3 regions of the Streptomyces sp. NPDC050264 genome follow, and region 1 is predicted to be linked to each of the others. Evidence: riboswitches for the same ligand, from Rfam matches in the RefSeq annotation. Region 1 holds a riboswitch; each other region holds the start of a gene.
The links. Region 1 has a riboswitch for cobalamin ahead of AB0J02_RS12120 (ABC transporter substrate-binding protein). Riboswitches for the same ligand answer to the same signal wherever they lie in the genome.
Positions count from the first base shown of each region.

Region 2: linked by a shared signal. The riboswitch ahead of metE (5-methyltetrahydropteroyltriglutamate--homocysteine S-methyltransferase) and the one ahead of AB0J02_RS12120 (ABC transporter substrate-binding protein) in region 1 are both predicted to bind cobalamin.
Region 3: linked by a shared signal. The riboswitch ahead of AB0J02_RS23815 (HoxN/HupN/NixA family nickel/cobalt transporter) and the one ahead of AB0J02_RS12120 (ABC transporter substrate-binding protein) in region 1 are both predicted to bind cobalamin.

Region 1 is NZ_JBFAKV010000006.1:62,862-68,060, reverse strand. It holds gene AB0J02_RS12130 (ABC transporter permease) at 1-831, opposite strand, end outside; gene AB0J02_RS12135 (ATP-binding cassette domain-containing protein) at 1-1, opposite strand, end outside; gene AB0J02_RS12125 (ABC transporter permease) at 828-1,775, opposite strand; gene AB0J02_RS12120 (ABC transporter substrate-binding protein) at 1,777-3,339, opposite strand; cobalamin riboswitch at 3,392-3,520, opposite strand; gene AB0J02_RS12115 (class I SAM-dependent methyltransferase) at 3,747-4,529, shown strand; gene AB0J02_RS12110 (hypothetical protein) at 4,722-4,859, opposite strand; gene AB0J02_RS12105 (sigma-70 family RNA polymerase sigma factor) at 4,898-5,199, opposite strand, start outside.
Region 2 is NZ_JBFAKV010000036.1:708-5,906, forward strand. It holds gene AB0J02_RS39555 (glycosyltransferase family 39 protein) at 1-891, opposite strand, end outside; gene AB0J02_RS39560 (hypothetical protein) at 1,072-1,284, shown strand; cobalamin riboswitch at 1,338-1,560, shown strand; gene metE (5-methyltetrahydropteroyltriglutamate--homocysteine S-methyltransferase) at 1,726-4,050, shown strand; gene AB0J02_RS39570 (LCP family protein) at 4,041-5,199, opposite strand, start outside.
Region 3 is NZ_JBFAKV010000013.1:106,496-111,694, reverse strand. It holds gene AB0J02_RS23825 (hypothetical protein) at 1-656, opposite strand, end outside; gene AB0J02_RS23820 (CaiB/BaiF CoA-transferase family protein) at 958-2,148, opposite strand; gene AB0J02_RS23815 (HoxN/HupN/NixA family nickel/cobalt transporter) at 2,223-3,344, opposite strand; cobalamin riboswitch at 3,376-3,595, opposite strand; gene AB0J02_RS23810 (inorganic diphosphatase) at 3,624-4,127, opposite strand; gene AB0J02_RS23805 (GNAT family N-acetyltransferase) at 4,218-4,709, opposite strand; gene rho (transcription termination factor Rho) at 4,740-5,199, opposite strand, start outside.

The DNA of each region.
Region 1 (5,199 bases):
CCGGCTTCTCCTCCTGCGGGCCAGGGTGCGGTCGACGAGCAGGTTGCTGCCGACACACAGCGCCGTCAGCAGGCCGGCGGGTACCAGGACGGCGGCGGGCTGCGTGAACAGGGCATCGCTGTTGCGCTCGATGAGAACGGCCCAGTCCGGTGAGGAGGCGGGCAGGCCCAGGCCGAGGAAGTTCGCGGAGGCCAGTAGATACAACACGACGGAGAACCGGCCGGCCGCGTCCGTGGCCAGTGGTGCGGCCAACTCCCGTGCCAGATGCCGCAGATGGATGTACGCCCAGCCGCGGCCCTGCATCCGCAGTGCCTCGACGACCGTACGGGCGCCGGGGGCAAGTGCGGCTCCGCGGACCAGGCGGGCCACGGCCGGTACCTGGAGCAGTCCGGCGACCGTCAGCAGCCAGTACCAGTCGCGGTGGCCCGTCGCGGCCAGGGTCATCAGCACCAGTAGCCCGGGGAAGGCGAGCAGCAGGTCCAGGGTGCGCATCACCGTCTCGTCGAGGGTGCGCCGCGGCCCGGCGGCCAGCAGGCCCAGGGGTACTCCCGCGATCATGCCGATCAGGAGGGCACCAAAGGCGCTTCCCAGCACCGAGGCGCCACCGTGCAGAACGAGTGACAGCACGTCCCGCCCCAGGACGTCGGTACCGAGCGCATGCCCTCCGCCGGGCGCTTGCGAGGGCAGCGCGTCCTCCCGCGGAGCCGTGTCCCCGGCCACCCACGGACCGATCAGAGCCGTCGCCACCGGCACCGCGAGGAGGACCAGAGCGGTCCAAGGGCGGCGGGCCCGATCCCTGCGCAGGCCGGTGGTCACGGGCAGGGGCGTCATGGGGCCATCTCCCGTCGCGGTGCCAGGCGGTGGGCGACCAGGTCACCGGCGAGGTTCACCACGACCGCGGTGCCGGTGAACAGCAGCGCGTACGTCTGCACTTGTGGGAGATCGCGGTTCTGCACCGCCTCGACGAAGCCGTTGCCGAGTCCGCGGAATCCGAAGACGGCCTCTACGAGGACGGCGCCGCCCAGCAGTCCCTCGACACAACGGGCGTACTGCTGGGCGGCGGGGCCGAGGGCATTGGGCAGCACGTGGCGGAGCACCACTGTGCGCTCGCGTACGCCGAGCAGTCGCAGGTGTTCGGCCACGGGACCGTGGCGCTCCCCTGCCACTCCGGCGCGTATCTGCCGGGCCAGATCGCACAGGTGCCGTGCGGTCAGTACGACCACGGGAAGCACCAGCACGGACGGCTCCCCGAGCAGCCCGGCGGTGTCCATGCCGACGGCGGTGGCGGGCAGCAGTCCCGCCGCCAGTGAGACCGACGCGACCAGGAGCAGCGCGAGCACGAACTCGGGCACGGCGTGCAGCAGAACCGTGACCGTGTTCAGGGCCCGGTCGAGGCGGCTGCCCTCCCGCAGCCCCGACACGGTTCCCAGCAGCGGTGCCAGCACGGTGACGAGGATCAGCGCGGGCACGCCGAGCAGCAGCGTCACTCCGCTACGGCGGCCGATGTCGTCGCCGACCGGCAGCCCGGTCGTCAGCGAGTGCCCCAGGTCGCCGGTGAACAGGTGGCCGAGCCAGTGCCCGAAGCGGGTCCAGGCCGGTTCGTCGAGGCCCAACTGCTGCCGCAGAGCCGCTACTTGTTCGGGTGTGCCGAGTTCGCCGCGCAGCACGTCGGCCGTGTCTCCGGGCAGGAGCGCGCCGACGGCGAACACGGCGACCAGCACCACCAGGCACTGCAGGAGCGCCAGCAGGGAGCGCCGCAGCACGTAGGCGCGCACGTCAGGTGAGGCGGACCCGGTCGAAGCGGGCCCAGTCGTGCGAGTTGGGCGGCGCGGCCCGCAGACCACTGACCGACCGGCTGATGGCGTCGTTGGCGTCGGAGAACGCCCACACCAGGAGCCCGGACTCGGCGCGGGCGATCTTCTGGGCGCGGGCGAGCAGGCTCAGCCGGTCCTGCTCGTCCCGGGTGGTACGGGCCCGGTCGAGCAGCGCGTCGAACTTCTCCGAGGCGTACTGGGTCTGGTTGCGGGCAGCCCCTCCCCGGACCCGCTGCTGCAGGAAGTCGGAGACGGGAAGGGTGGAGCTGGTGTTGAAGGCGGCGACGCCCTTGGTCCTGATCTCGCTGAAGTACGTGCTGGACGCGCGGGTGTTGGCGGTCAGCCTCAGCCCGATCTCCCGCAGGTTCCGTGTCATCAGGTCGGCCGCGGGTTCCCATGCCGCGTCGACCGAGCTGGTCTCCACGGTGAGGTGCAGCCCGTCCGCGCCGGCCTCCTTCACAAGCTTCCTCGCCGTGCCGACGTCCCGTTCCCGGGGCGCGAGGCCGTCGGGGTAGCCGCGCAGGCCCACGCCGAACAAGTCGTTGCCGACCTCGCCGTGCCCGGCCAGCGCGATACGGACCAGCGCCGGCCGGTCGATGCCCAGTTGTACGGCGCGTATCAGCCGTGGATCGGTGAACGGCTCACGGCCGGTGCGCAACAGGAGTTGCTGGGCGGTGGCGCGCTCGGCGGTCAGCAGGCGGGTCGAGCCGTCCTTCTTCAGCCGTTCCACCGAGGCGCCGGCCATGTCGGCCGCGTAGTGCACCTGCCCGGACAGCAGGGCGTTGAGCCGCGCGGACTCCTCGTTCGCGGGGACGATCTCCAGTTCGGCGATGTGCGGAGCGCCGTCCCAGTGGTCCGCCCAGCGCCGGTAGCGGGCGGTGCCGCCGGGGGTGAACGACACGTAGGTGAAGGGACCGGAGCCGATCGGCTCGCGGAAGTCCGTCGTCCCGGCGGGGATGATCTCGGTGCCGGGGCCGGCGAACACGGTGGGGAACTCGAAGTTCGGCGCCTTCAGGACGAAGACGACGGACCGGTCGCCGTCCGCCTTGCTCGCGGTGAAGTCGATCGCGGAGAGCAGCACCTGCGAGGGCGAGCCGACCTCGGGGCCGGCGGCGCGCCGGTAACTGTAGAGAACGTCCTTGGCGGTGACCGGCCTCCCGTCGTGGAACCGGGCCGCACGCAGCCGTACCCGCCACCGGGTACCGGACGCGTCGCTCTCCCAGGACTCCGCGAGCCGCTTGCGCACCGACATGTCGTCGGCGTACGTGCCGAGCGTGTCGTAGAGGGCCTTGGCGCGGGCCTGGTCGACGAAGTTCGGGGCGACGTGCGGGTCGAGGGTCTCCTGCGAGCCGCCCGAGGTGAACGCGGCACGGAACCTGTCGCCGCCTCCCCCGTCCTTCGCGTCGCCGCCGCAGCCGGTGAGCAGTCCGGACGCGGCGAGCGCCAGGGCTCCTCCGGCGGCCAGCACGCCTCGCCTGCCGGGTTCCGGCCGGTGCCCCGGCCCCGTCCGGGCATGCGTCGTCACAGTCGATCCTCTCCGGGGTGTCCTCGCCCCTGACGTCAGACCGGCGACGGGTCAGTCTCCTGGCTTCCGGATCGTCGCTCGCCTCCGCCTTCCCGCCCGCGTCAACGGGCAGTGGCGTGCGGGAGATTCGCTCCCCGGTCACAGTGGCGGGACCGCGCCGGAATCGCACCGGCTTCCTGGTCCCCGTCGCCTTGTGCCCTCATTGTGGCGTACGAGGTGAAGGGCGCGGGAACCCGGTCGCCCCGGGCACCGTTCGGCACGGGGACCGGGCCCCCTGTGCGCGCCTCTCGCGACTCGGCACACAATGTCGATCAGCACGGTCCGGAACGCAGGACCGAGCAGTACGACACGAGAGACCGGCGGTGGCCCGGCCCGCCCCGGAGGCCCGCGAGAGGAAGCACCACCCCATGACAGCGACGCACCTTTCCAACTGGCACGCCTGGCAGACCAGTTGGGACCGCCAGCAGGAGTGGTACATGCCCGACCGGGAAGAGCGCTTCAGGGTCATGGTCGACACGGTCGAGGCCGTGGCGGGCCGCACGCCGCGCGTCCTCGACCTGGCCTGTGGCACCGGCAGCATCTCGGACCGGCTGCTGCGCCGGCTCCCCGACGCCGACGTCACCTGCGTGGACATCGATCCGCTCCTGCTGACCATCGCCCGCGGCCACTTCGCCGGGGACGAGCGCGTGTCCTTCGTCGAGGCCGACCTGACCGACGCCGCGTGGACCGCACGCCTCCCGTATCCGTCGTACGACGCTGTGGTCACCGCCACAGCGCTGCACTGGCTCGACACCGAGCCGCTCGACCGGCTGTACGGCACCCTGGCCGGCCTGCTGCGCGAAGGCGGGGTGTTCCTGAACGCCGACCACATGAAGGACGAGTCCGCTCCCCGCATCAACGCCGCCCTCCACACGCTGCACACCGACCGCCGGACACACCAGCGCCGCCACGGAGCCCTGGACTGGGCCGACTGGTGGGGTGAGGCGGCCCGCGATCCCCTCCTCGCCGAGGCGGCGGCCGAACGTTTCGCGCTGCTCGGCGATCCTCGACAGCCTCGGACCGACCAGCCGCGGCGCGATCGCCCCACCTCGACCCGGTGGCACATCGAGACGCTGCTGCGCCAGGGGTTCACCGAGGCACGCCAGGTGTGGTGCTCGGCGAGCGACGCGCTGGTGGCCGCGCTCCGCTGAGCTTCCGCGGTCCTGCTCCATGGCGGCCCAGGCGTCCGCGACCATCCGGGCGACGTCGCCGCCCCGGCCATCCGGTGCGCCCTCGGCTGGTCCAGCGACGGGATCACAGCCCGCTCCGGTGAGCGCAGGCACCACACGGATCGTGCGGTTGCCGGAGAAATCAACCAGCCTGACAACCTGGGCGGAACCATGTCACCGCAGGCTGGCATGCAGCTCCGCAGGGCCGCCGTGCGTGTACCGCAGAGAGCGTGGTGCGCTGCCGTCGACGTCCGTCACGCCCAGCTGTGCGCCCAGTTCGGCGCCGATGAGCGCCCTGCCGGAAAGGTCCATGAGCTGGTCCGACGCATACAGTGCGGCGATGACCCGGGTCAGGGAGTTGTTGACGGTGGGGCGGCCGCGAAATGGTCGTCGGCTCGGGCCGATCGCAGCGCGATTCTCGTGACCTTCTGATCGGCTGTGCTGATCTCGATCGTGGCGAGGGGATGTCCTCCCGGCGCGATGAGGTACACCGGTTTGTTGTTGACGGTGAGTCGGCAAGCCGACTGAATGCGATCGCGGAAGCGCACGGTCTCGGTGGCGATGTCGACAGCACCGATGACGGCGGTGCGGGCTCCGCGAGGCAGGAGCGCAGCGTCGGCGTCGCGGACGCTGTCGGGCGCGAGCAGTTGGA
Region 2 (5,199 bases), on a different contig from region 1:
CGCCACCCCGCGCAACGACAGCCGCCCCCGGCGGGGAAGCGACGCGCAGACGCCCACCGCCACGAACGCCAGCACGACGGCGCACACCGCTTCGGTGGGGCCGGCGAAGGAGTACGCCAGGCCGCGCACCTGTTCCCTGCCGGGCACGTCCAGCCAGGCGACCTGGGCGCTCTGCCCGTGCGAGACGAAGAGGAGCGGCAGCAGCGAGATCGTCACGCAGGCCACCGTCGCCAGCCACGCCCGCCACACCGCCCAGGGCACCCGGGCCCAGCACAGCGTGCACGCGTGCGCCGCCAGGGCGAGTACCGACATCTCGTGCAACCACCCTGTTCCGACGAGCAGTAGCGCGTATGCCGGCCAGCGTCGTCGTCCGCCCTCGTGCACGGCACGCGTCAGCGCGACGGTCGCCGCCAGGACACCGGCGGCCACCAACGCGTAGGAGCGGCCCTCCTGTGCGTAGCGGCCGACGAACGGGGTCACCGCGTACAGCAGTCCCGCCCACAGCCCGACCCGGGGCCGCGCCAGCCGCGAGCCCAGCAGGCCCACGAGGCCGGCTGTCAGCGTCGCTCCCAGCACCGAGGGCAGCCGCAGCAGCACTTCGCCCGGATACGGGGCGAGGACGAAGTGCATCAGCGCGTAGTAGAGGCCGTGCACCGCGTCGATGTGCGACACCAGGCGGGCGATCTCGGGGAGCGTGCGGTGGGCCATCTGCAGCGTGACGCCTTCGTCGCCCCACACCCCGTCGCGGTCGAGCCCCCAGGTCCCCACGGCCGCCATCACGGCGGCCGGTACGGCGACGGCGACCGCGGTGCCGGGGTCCCCGTGTGGACGGTTCCGCTGTCGTGGCGGGGTCGCGGGCGCGGGATCGTTGCGGACGAGGGCGACGGCCACCAGGGCTCTCTCTCCTGTTCGAGCCGTGCGCGGCCGACCGCCGGCGCCTGACGCGACCATCCTGAAAAGGGCCCGCACACGACGTGTGACGCCACGCGGGACGGGTCACCTGATGCGCCCAGCCTCAGGGGCGCCGGGTCTCAGGATGCGCAAGCGGCGGGCACGCCGGACGGTGGGAGCATGAGCAAACCGGTCATCGTCCACCAGCCCTCGCCCGACGGAGGGCGCCGTGTCCGCGTGGACGGCGAGATCCTCGGACTCGCGCACGAGCCGCGCGACGTCGCCGAGTTCCTGCGCCGGGCCGGACTCGACGTGGACGCGTCGGACGTGGCGGAGTCCCCGCTGATCGACTGGCGCGGCGGCGGCCCCGGCACCTGGCCCGCCCCCTGGTAGCGCCGGCCCGGGGCGTCGTCGGGTCGGCATTGAGCACCGGCGGGCGACCCCGTACGCTGATCGACGCAGCTGGTTCGCCCCGTCCGCCAGGCGGGATGCGTCGCAAGAGGGAACCCGGTGGGAATCCGGGACTGCCCCGCAGCGGTGAGTGGGAACGACCGCCGTCATCAGCACTGGGCCCCGCCAAGGGCCTGGGAAGCGACGGCCAGTAGATGTCTCGTACGACACGAGGCGTGCCCGCGAGTCCGAAGACCTGCCAACTGCCCGTGTGCGTACGACGCGTGCGCGGACATCCTGGCGACCTCGAGGGCGGGTCGGCGAACATATCGGGCGGACGACCGTGCCCTCTCGCGGCGGTCCGGGCCGCCCGGTCCGTCACCCCTTCGCGTCTCTCGTCCCGTCGCCGGGATCTCAGGGATTCATCTCGCGAAGGAGATCTCCGTGACCAGCAGGAACACAGCCGGATCGGCGCGCGCCACCGTGTACGGCTACCCGCGCCAGGGGCGCGACCGGGAACTGAAGAAGGCCGTCGAGGGGTACTGGAAGGGCCGCGTCGACGCCGACGCGCTGCGCGCCACCGCCGCCGAACTGCGCCGCACACACTGGCAGGACCTCGCGGACGCCGGCCTCCACGAGGTCCCGGCCGGCGACTTCTCGTACTACGACCACGTCCTGGACACGACCGTCATGGTGGGGGCCGTGCCCGCGCGCCATCGCGCCGCCGTCGACGCGGACGCCCTCGACGGCTACTTCGCGATGGCCCGCGGCACCCAGGACGTGGCGCCGCTGGAGATGACCAAGTGGTTCGACACCAACTACCACTATCTCGTCCCGGAGTTGGGTCCTGACACGGTGTTCGCGGCCGACTCCGCCAAGCAGGTCCAGGAGGTGCGCGAGGCTCTCGCGCTCGGGCTGACGCCGCGGCCCGTGCTCGTCGGCCCCGTCACCTACCTGCTGCTCGCCAAGCCCGCGCCGGGCGTCGCCGCGGACTTCGTGCCGCTGACCCTGCTGGACCGGCTGCTGCCCGTGTACGCGCGGGTGCTCGCCGATCTGCGCGCCGCGGGAGCCGACTGGGTACAGCTGGACGAGCCCGCTCTCGTCCAGGACCGCACCGCGGCCGAACTGAACGCAGCCGAGCGGGCGTTCCGCGATCTCGGCTCGCTCACGGACCGTCCGCAGCTGCTGATCGGCTCGTACTTCGACCGTCTCGGCGACGCCCTCCCGGTGCTGGCCAAGGCCCCCGTCGAAGGGCTCGCCCTGGACTTCACCGGGCCGGCCGCCGCGAACCTCGACGCGCTCGCCGCGGCCGGCGGACTGCCCGGCAAGCGGCTGGTCGCCGGCGTCGTCGACGGCCGCAACATCTGGGTGAACGACCTGGAGAAGTCCCTCGCCACACTGGGCACCCTGCTCGGGCTCGCCGAGCGGGTCGACGTGGCCGCCTCCTGCTCACTGCTCCACGTCCCGCTGGACGCGGCGCGGGAACGCGACCTCGATCCGCAGATCCTGCGGTGGCTGTCCTTCGCCCGGCAGAAGACGGCCGAGGTGGTCACCCTCGCCAAGGGACTGACCCGGGGAACGGGTGCCATCACCGCCGAACTCGCCGCAAACCGGGCCGACTTGGCCTCCCGCGCCGCCTCCCCCATCACCCGCGACCCCGCCGTGCGGGCCCGCGCCGCCGCCGTCATGGACGCCGGCACGCGCCGCTCGACGTCATATCCCGAACGGGCCGCGGCCCAGCGCGCCCATCTCGGCCTGCCCCTGCTGCCGACCACGACCATCGGCTCCTTTCCGCAGACCGGTGAACTGCGTACCGCACGAGCGGACTTGCGGGCCGGGCGGATCGGCACGGCCGCGTACGAGGAGCGGATCGCGGCGGAGATCGGCGAGGTCATCACCTTCCAGGAGAAGGCCGGGCTCGACGTTCTCGTGCACGGTGAGCCGGAACGCAACGACATGGTCCAGTACTTCGCCGAACAGCTCACCGGATACCTGGCGACGCGGCACGGCTGGGTGCAGTCCTACGGCACCCGCTGCGTGCGGCCGCCGATCCTGGCCGGTGACATCTCCCGGCCGGAACCGATGACGGTGCGCTGGACGACGTACGCGCAGTCACTGACCCCGCGCCCGGTCAAGGGCATGCTCACCGGGCCCGTCACCATGCTCGCCTGGTCGTTCGTCCGCGACGACCAGCTGCTCGGCGACACCGCGCGCCAGGTCGCGCTCGCCCTGCGCGACGAGGTCGGGGACCTGGAGGCGAACGGCACCTCGGTGATCCAGGTCGACGAGCCCGCCCTGCGCGAGACGCTGCCGCTGCGGGCCGCCGACCGGCCCGCCTATCTGCGGTGGGCCACCGAGGCGTTCCGGCTCGCCACCGGCGGCGTGCGTCCCGACACCCAGATCCACACGCACATGTGCTACGCCGAGTTCGGTGACATCGTCGGGGCCATCGACGACCTCGACGCCGATGTCATCAGCCTGGAGGCGGCCCGCTCCCACATGCAGGTCGCGTACGAACTGGCCGCGCACGGCTACCCGCGCGAGGCGGGGCCCGGCGTGTACGACATCCACTCCCCCCGTGTGCCGGACGCGGACGAGGTGACCGGCCTGCTGCGCAAGGGACTTCGGGCCGTACCGGCGTCCCGGCTGTGGGTCAATCCGGACTGCGGACTGAAGACCCGCGGCTGGCCGGAGGTGCGGGCCTCCCTGGAGACCCTGGTCACGGCGGCCCGCACCGTGCGCGCCGAACTGCCCGGCGGTCATCCGTAGGACAGGTTGGAGCAGAGGTCCTCGTCGGCCGAGCGCGCGTCCTCGGCCACGCCGGAGGGGACGGACGTGGGGGCCGGTGACGGGGACGCGCTGCCGGTGTAGTCCGCTCCCAGCACGACGGCGATGCCCTCCGTGTCCGCGGCCCGCACCTCGGCGTCGGGGAAGAGACGGGCGACTTCCTCGGCGTCGGTCCGCTGCCCGGGGCCGTACTCGATCGTGGTGGTGGCGTGGTCCTGGGCGGCCGCGTTGGCGGTGCCGGTGACGGTGAAGTCGTGGTCGGTCAGCGCCTCGGCGGCGGTGGAGGCGAGGCCCTTGGTCATGGTGCCGTTGTAGACGGCGACGGACACGCCCGCACCGGAGACCTCTTGGACGGTGGGCGAGGGGGTGGGCGAAGCGGCCGCCTTCCCGCCGTTCTTGGCCCCGGCGTCCTTTCCGTCGAGGGTGCGGTCGTCCTTGAGCGCGGCCCACAACGCGTCGGCGTCCGGCTGTACGACGGCGACGCGGTCGCCGTCGTACTTCCAGGGGATGGTGACGAATTTGGTGTTGTGCAGGTCCACGTCCTTCAGCGTCATCGCGAACTTCAGCAGCTTGTCCGCCGAGCCGAGGCCGGGGTCGACGGTCATCGACTTGGTGGCGGCGTCGGCGAGCGGCAGCAGCTTGGTGGGGGTGAACCCGTCGTCCTTGATCTTCTTGATGAGGCTGGAGACGAACGCCTGCTGGCGTTTGATGCGGCCGATGTCGGAGCCGTCGCCGATGCCGTGCCGGATGCGGACGTAGTCGAGGGCCCGCTGCCCGGAGACCGTCTGCTCGCCCTTCTCGAAGAGGAGCTTGCCGCGGGTGGCGCGGTTCGGGTTGAGGTCGTTCTGGTAGACGTCCTGCGGGAGGCAGACCTTCACGCCGCCGACCACGTCGGTGAGTTGCGAGAAGCCCTTGAAGTCGACGACGACGGTGTGGTCGACGCGCAGCCCGGTCAGCTTCTCCACGGTGTTCTGGGTGCACGCCGGATTGCCCTCGGCCGTCTCCCCCGTCGAGTAGGCCGCGTTGAACATCACCCCGGTCCGGGTCTCGCTCCATGTTCCGTCGGGGAGCTTGCACGGCGGGATGGTGACCAGGGTGTCGCGGGGCACGGAGACCCCGACCGCGTGTTCA
Region 3 (5,199 bases), on a different contig from region 1:
CGGACCGAGGCGGCGCCGGACCGGGAGACGTAGTACGACAGCCAGACATCGGCGTCCGGAAGCTCGACGTCGGCGCCCGGGGCGAGAGCCTCGAACTGCGGGACCACGCCGTCGTCCGCCGCCCTGTCCCACGCCTTGTAGAAGCGCATGACGCGGTCGGCCGAGCAGCCCGCCAGCTCGGCGAACTTCCGCGCCGAGACCTTGGGCGTCTCACCGGCCGGCTGGCCGCCGGGACGCACACTGCGGGCCACCTTCAGGGCGAAGGTCCAGCCGCCGGTGCGGGCGTAGACGCCGAACTCCTGGGCGTCGCGGGCGATGGACTCCGGTACCTCGCCGGAGACGTCGTCGTCCTCGTCCTCGGCCTGGGCCCCGACCTCGGTGCCGGCGGCCGGGGGCTGCCAGAAGTTCTCGGGCGCGGACGTGGCGGCGGCGCTGTCGGTCGTGCCGGTGGTGACGGAGGTGTCAGGTGTTTCGGATGTGCCGGTCGAAGGGGTCCACGTGTCGGCGGTGTCCCCCGGCTCGGCCCTCTCCTCGTCCGCGTCGGACTGGCGCGCCTCCGGCACGTCCGCCGCGGGGGTGGGCTCCGCGACGGTCGTGTCCCCGGCGTCCTCGCCGGACGGGACGGCTGCCTCGGACGAGTCGATGGCTACGGTCACGTAGGTGCTCCTGGGTGATCGGGCGCGTGCAGGTTGACGCGACACTTTACCGCTCCGACCGGGATGATTTACGCGTGTCACACCGCGCCCGGCGTGGCCCCGTCACCGGGCCCGCCGGTCGCAGCTCCCCCTCCTGCGCCCGGCGGGCCCGGGCCTCCACCGTGCGCCCCTGCGGGAGAACGAGGGCACGGGAGGCTCTGTGCGGCAGCATCTCAGTGAGAGCCTTCGGCGGGAGCGGGCCGAGTGACCCTTGTGGTGGGCCGAACGGCCCGCGTTCGCGTGCCCATCGAGTGCCCCTGCGTCACAGCGCCCCCTGCTCCCGTAGTTCACCGATCGCCGCCGCGTCGTAGCCGAACTCCTTCAGGACCGCCTCCGTGTGTTCGCCCACCGCCGGGACCGGGTCCATCCGGGGCTCCACGCCGTGCAGCCCCACCGGGGGCAGCAGCGCGCGGACGGGGCCGCCCGGGGTGGCGACGTCCCGCCAGCGGTCGCGGCCGGCCAGGACCGGGTGGTCCAGGAAGTCGGCGACGGTGTTGAGCCGGGCGTTCGCGACCTTGGCGCGTTCCAGGAGGGCGACGGCCTCCTGTGCGCCGAGTTCGGCGAAGCGGGCGGTGACGATCGCGTCGAGTTCGGCGCGGTGCGCGACCCGGGCCGAGTTGCGGTGGAAGCGCGGATCATCGGCCAGAGAGGCGTCGTCCAGGAACTCCGCGCAGAAGGAAGCCCACTCCCGTTCGTTCTGGATGGCCAGCAGGACCGTCTTGCCGTCCGCCGCGTCATAGGGGCCGTAGGGGGCGATCGTCGGGTGCGCTGCGCCGACCCGTTCCGGCTGCCGGCCCGAGTGCGCCGTGTAGTACGCGGGGTAGCCCATCCACTCCGCGAGCGCCTCGAACAGCGACACCTCCACCGCGCGTGCGGTGCCCGTGGCCCGCCGCTCGTACAGGGCGGTGAGGATGCCCGAGAACGCGTACATCCCGGCCGCGATGTCGGCGATCGCGATGCCGACCTTGGCCGGGGCGCCGGGGGCGCCCGTCACCGACAGGACGCCCGTCTCGCACTGCACCAGCAGGTCGTACGCCTTGCGGTGCGCCCACGGCCCGTCGGCTCCGTAGCCGGAGATGTCGCAGACGATCAACGCCGGGTGGCGCTGTGCCAACTCGCGCGCGGAGAGGCCGAGTCGGGCCGCCGCGCCGGGTGCGAGATTCTGCACGAAGACATCCGCTCCCGCCAGCAGCCGCTCCAGGACCGCACGGCCGCCGTCGGTCTTGACGTCGAGCGTCACCGAGTCCTTCGAGCGGTTCAGCCACACGAAGTGACTGGACTGGCCGTGCACCGTTTCGTCGTAGCCGCGCGCGAAGTCCCCCGCGCCGGGCCGCTCCACCTTGATCACGCGCGCGCCGAGGTCGGCGAGCTGGCGCGTGGCGAACGGCGCGGCCACCGCCTGTTCCAGGCTGACGACGGTGACGCCCTCAAGGGGCAGGCGGGCGGCGCTCATTCGGGGTCCTCCGTGCTCGGGCGGTGTCGTCGTGCTGCACGCTATGCGACGCCCGCGCCCGGGGCGGCGGGCCCCTACCCGCCCTCGGCGACCCGCGCCGACCAGCGCTGCTCGACCCTGGCGAGGCGCCAGTAGGCGATCGCCGCCGCCCACACCACCACGAACAGGCCGACGATGACGTAGCCGACGTTGTCCATATCGAGGCCGGCTATCCAGCCGGTCAGCGCGTCGGTGAGGTCGAGCTTCTCGTGCAGGACGCCGACGAGCTCGATGGTGCCGATGAAGAAGGCGACCGCGATCGACAGACCGGTGATGGTGAGGTTGTAGAACACCTTGCGCACCGGGTTGGAGAACGCCCACTGGTAGGCGAAGTTCATGAACGTCCCGTCGAGCGTGTCGAACAGGCTCATGCCCGCGGCGAACAGCAGCGGCAGGCACAGGATCGCGTACCACGGCAGACCCGCCGCCGCGCCACTGCCCGCCATCACCATCAACGTCACCTCGGTTGCCGTGTCGAAGCCGAGGCCGAAGAGGAAGCCGAGCGGATACATCTGCCCCGGGCGGGTGATCGATTTGGTGAAGCGGCCGAGGATCCGGTTCATGAACCCCCGTGAGGCCAGGTGCTGTTCCAGCTCCCGCTCGTCGTACGAGCCCTCGCGCATCGCCCGGAAGACCTTCAGGATGCCCAGCAGGGCCACGAGGTTGAGGGCGGCGATGAGGTACAGGAACGTACCCGAGACGGTGGTGCCGACGACGCCGAGCACCTGATGGGTGCTGGACTCGTCGTTCAGCAGGGTGCCCGCGAGGGCCGCGCCGCCCGCCACCAGGGCGGCCATCGCGACGACCACGCTGGAGTGGCCGAGCGCGAACCAGAACCCCACGGAGACGGGCCGCTTGCCGTCCGCCATCAGCTTGCGGGTCGTGTTGTCGATCGCGGCGATGTGGTCGGCGTCGAAGGCGTGCCGCATGCCGAGCGTGTACGCGGTGACGCCGAGGCCGATACCGAAGGCCTTGTTGCCGACCTCGTAGTGCTCGGGGACGACGAGGAGGAACAGCACGCCGAACGCGACGACGTGCAGGGCCGCGATCACCGCGATGAGACCCGCGGTGCGCACGGTGTCCTCGCGGCGCCAGCGGAAAGTGGCAGGGGGGTGCGGGCCGGTGGGCCGCGCAGGGGAGTTCCCGGGCAGGGTCATGCCTTGATCACGCTCCAGCACCTCGTGGAATCACTTTGTGAGATGCCGCGGCCGGTCTCCTGGCTTACGGGCGTGCCACGCCGCTCCTGCCTTCCCAGCGGCCCTGCGGCAGCCAGTGACGTGTGGAGCGGTGCGCTTCGCGCCGGCCCGAGGGCGGCGCGAAACCCGATCACAGTGGCGAGGGCCGCTCCGGACTTGACCCCTGGGGGCCGTCACCGGTCTTCCCGAGCACCACGGCCCGACCACCCTAGTCGACGCACTCCCCGGCGCCGCGGGCGGCTATCGCCCCCGGCGCTCGCGCGACCGCCCGATCTCCTCGTAGGCCTTGTCGCTGCCCTCCCAATGGGAGCCCTCCACCGACTTGCCGGGCTCCAGGTCCTTGTAGACCTCGAAGAAGTGGGTGATCTCCAGGCGGTCGAACTCGGGGATGTCCTCGATGTCCTGGATCGAGGCGTGGCGCGGGTCATGGGCGGGGACACAGAGGACCTTCTCGTCCGGTCCCTTCTCGTCGCTCATCACGAACATGCCGATCGCCCGGCACTCGATGGTGCAGCCGGGGAACGTCGCGTCGTCGGTCAGCACGAGCGCGTCCAGCGGATCGCCGTCACGGCCGAGCGTGCCGTCGATGTAGCCGTAGTCCGCGGGGTACTGGGTCGAGGTGAACAGCATCCGGTCGAGCCGGATACGCCCCAGCTCGTGATCCATCTCGTACTTGTTCCTGGAGCCCTGCGGTATCTCCACGATCACGTCGAACGCGTCGCCGCGCGCCTCGCTGCCGCCCAATGTGGCCTCCTTGCCCCATTGCCGCCCGCTCAGATGCCACCGAGTGTGCGCCGTGCGGGGCGAGGGCGGAACCCCTCGGACCGCGGGGTGTCAGATCTCGGGGGTGATGGGGAATACCAGTTCGGGGCGGTCCCATGCGACGGCGGGCGGCCGCGCGAGCGCGGTCCCGGTGCGCAGCGCGCCCACGCTCCGGTAGAAGCCCTCGGCGGGCGGATGCGAGACGACGCGCACGTGGTCGAGGTCCGCGGCGCGGGCCTCGTCCCGCATGTGGGAGACGAGCAGCCGCCCGATGCCGAGGCCCTGCGCGTCATCGGCGACGAACATCAGGTCCAGCTCCGGCGGGGCGACGATCAGGGAGTAGAAGCCGAGGACCCGGTCGTCCGCGCGGGCGGCCGCGACGAACACCCGGTGCGCCTCGATGTAGTCCGGGCCCACCCGGTAGTCCGCGACCATCGCCGTGTACGGGGCCTCGTAGGCGCGGGAGGCGCGCACGAGCCGGGTGAGGCGCCTGGCGTCGCGCGCCGTGGCGCGCCGCACCGTGACGGCAGGGCCGCTGCCGGCGCGCGTAATGCTCGAGGTCATACAGCGAGTATTACGCATCCGGGGGCGGGGTCAGCCCGTGGGTACCGTCGAGTGGACCTGGCGCAGGAACGCGGCGTTGTCGGGGGTGCGGCGCAGCTTGTCCAGAAGTGCCTCGTAGGACGACTGGCCCTCGCGGCCCTGGAGGGCCCGGCGGAGTCCGCGTACAGCGGTCGACTCGGGGGCGGACAGCAGGAGTTCCTCGCGGCGCGTGCCGGACGGGGTGATGTCGACGGCGGGGTGGACGCGGCGGTCGGCGAGCGCGCGGTCGAGGCGCAGCTCCATGTTGCCGGTGCTCTTGAGCTCCTCGAAGAAGTAGTCGTCGGCGCGCGAACCCGTGTCCACCAGGGCTGTGGCGAGGATCGTCAGGGAGCCGGCCTCCTCGGTGTTGCGGGCCGCGCCGAACAGGCGCTTCGGGCCGATGAGCGCGGCGGCGTCGACGCCGCCGGACAGGGTGCGGCCGCCCGCTGACGCGGCGTTGTTGTGGGCGCGG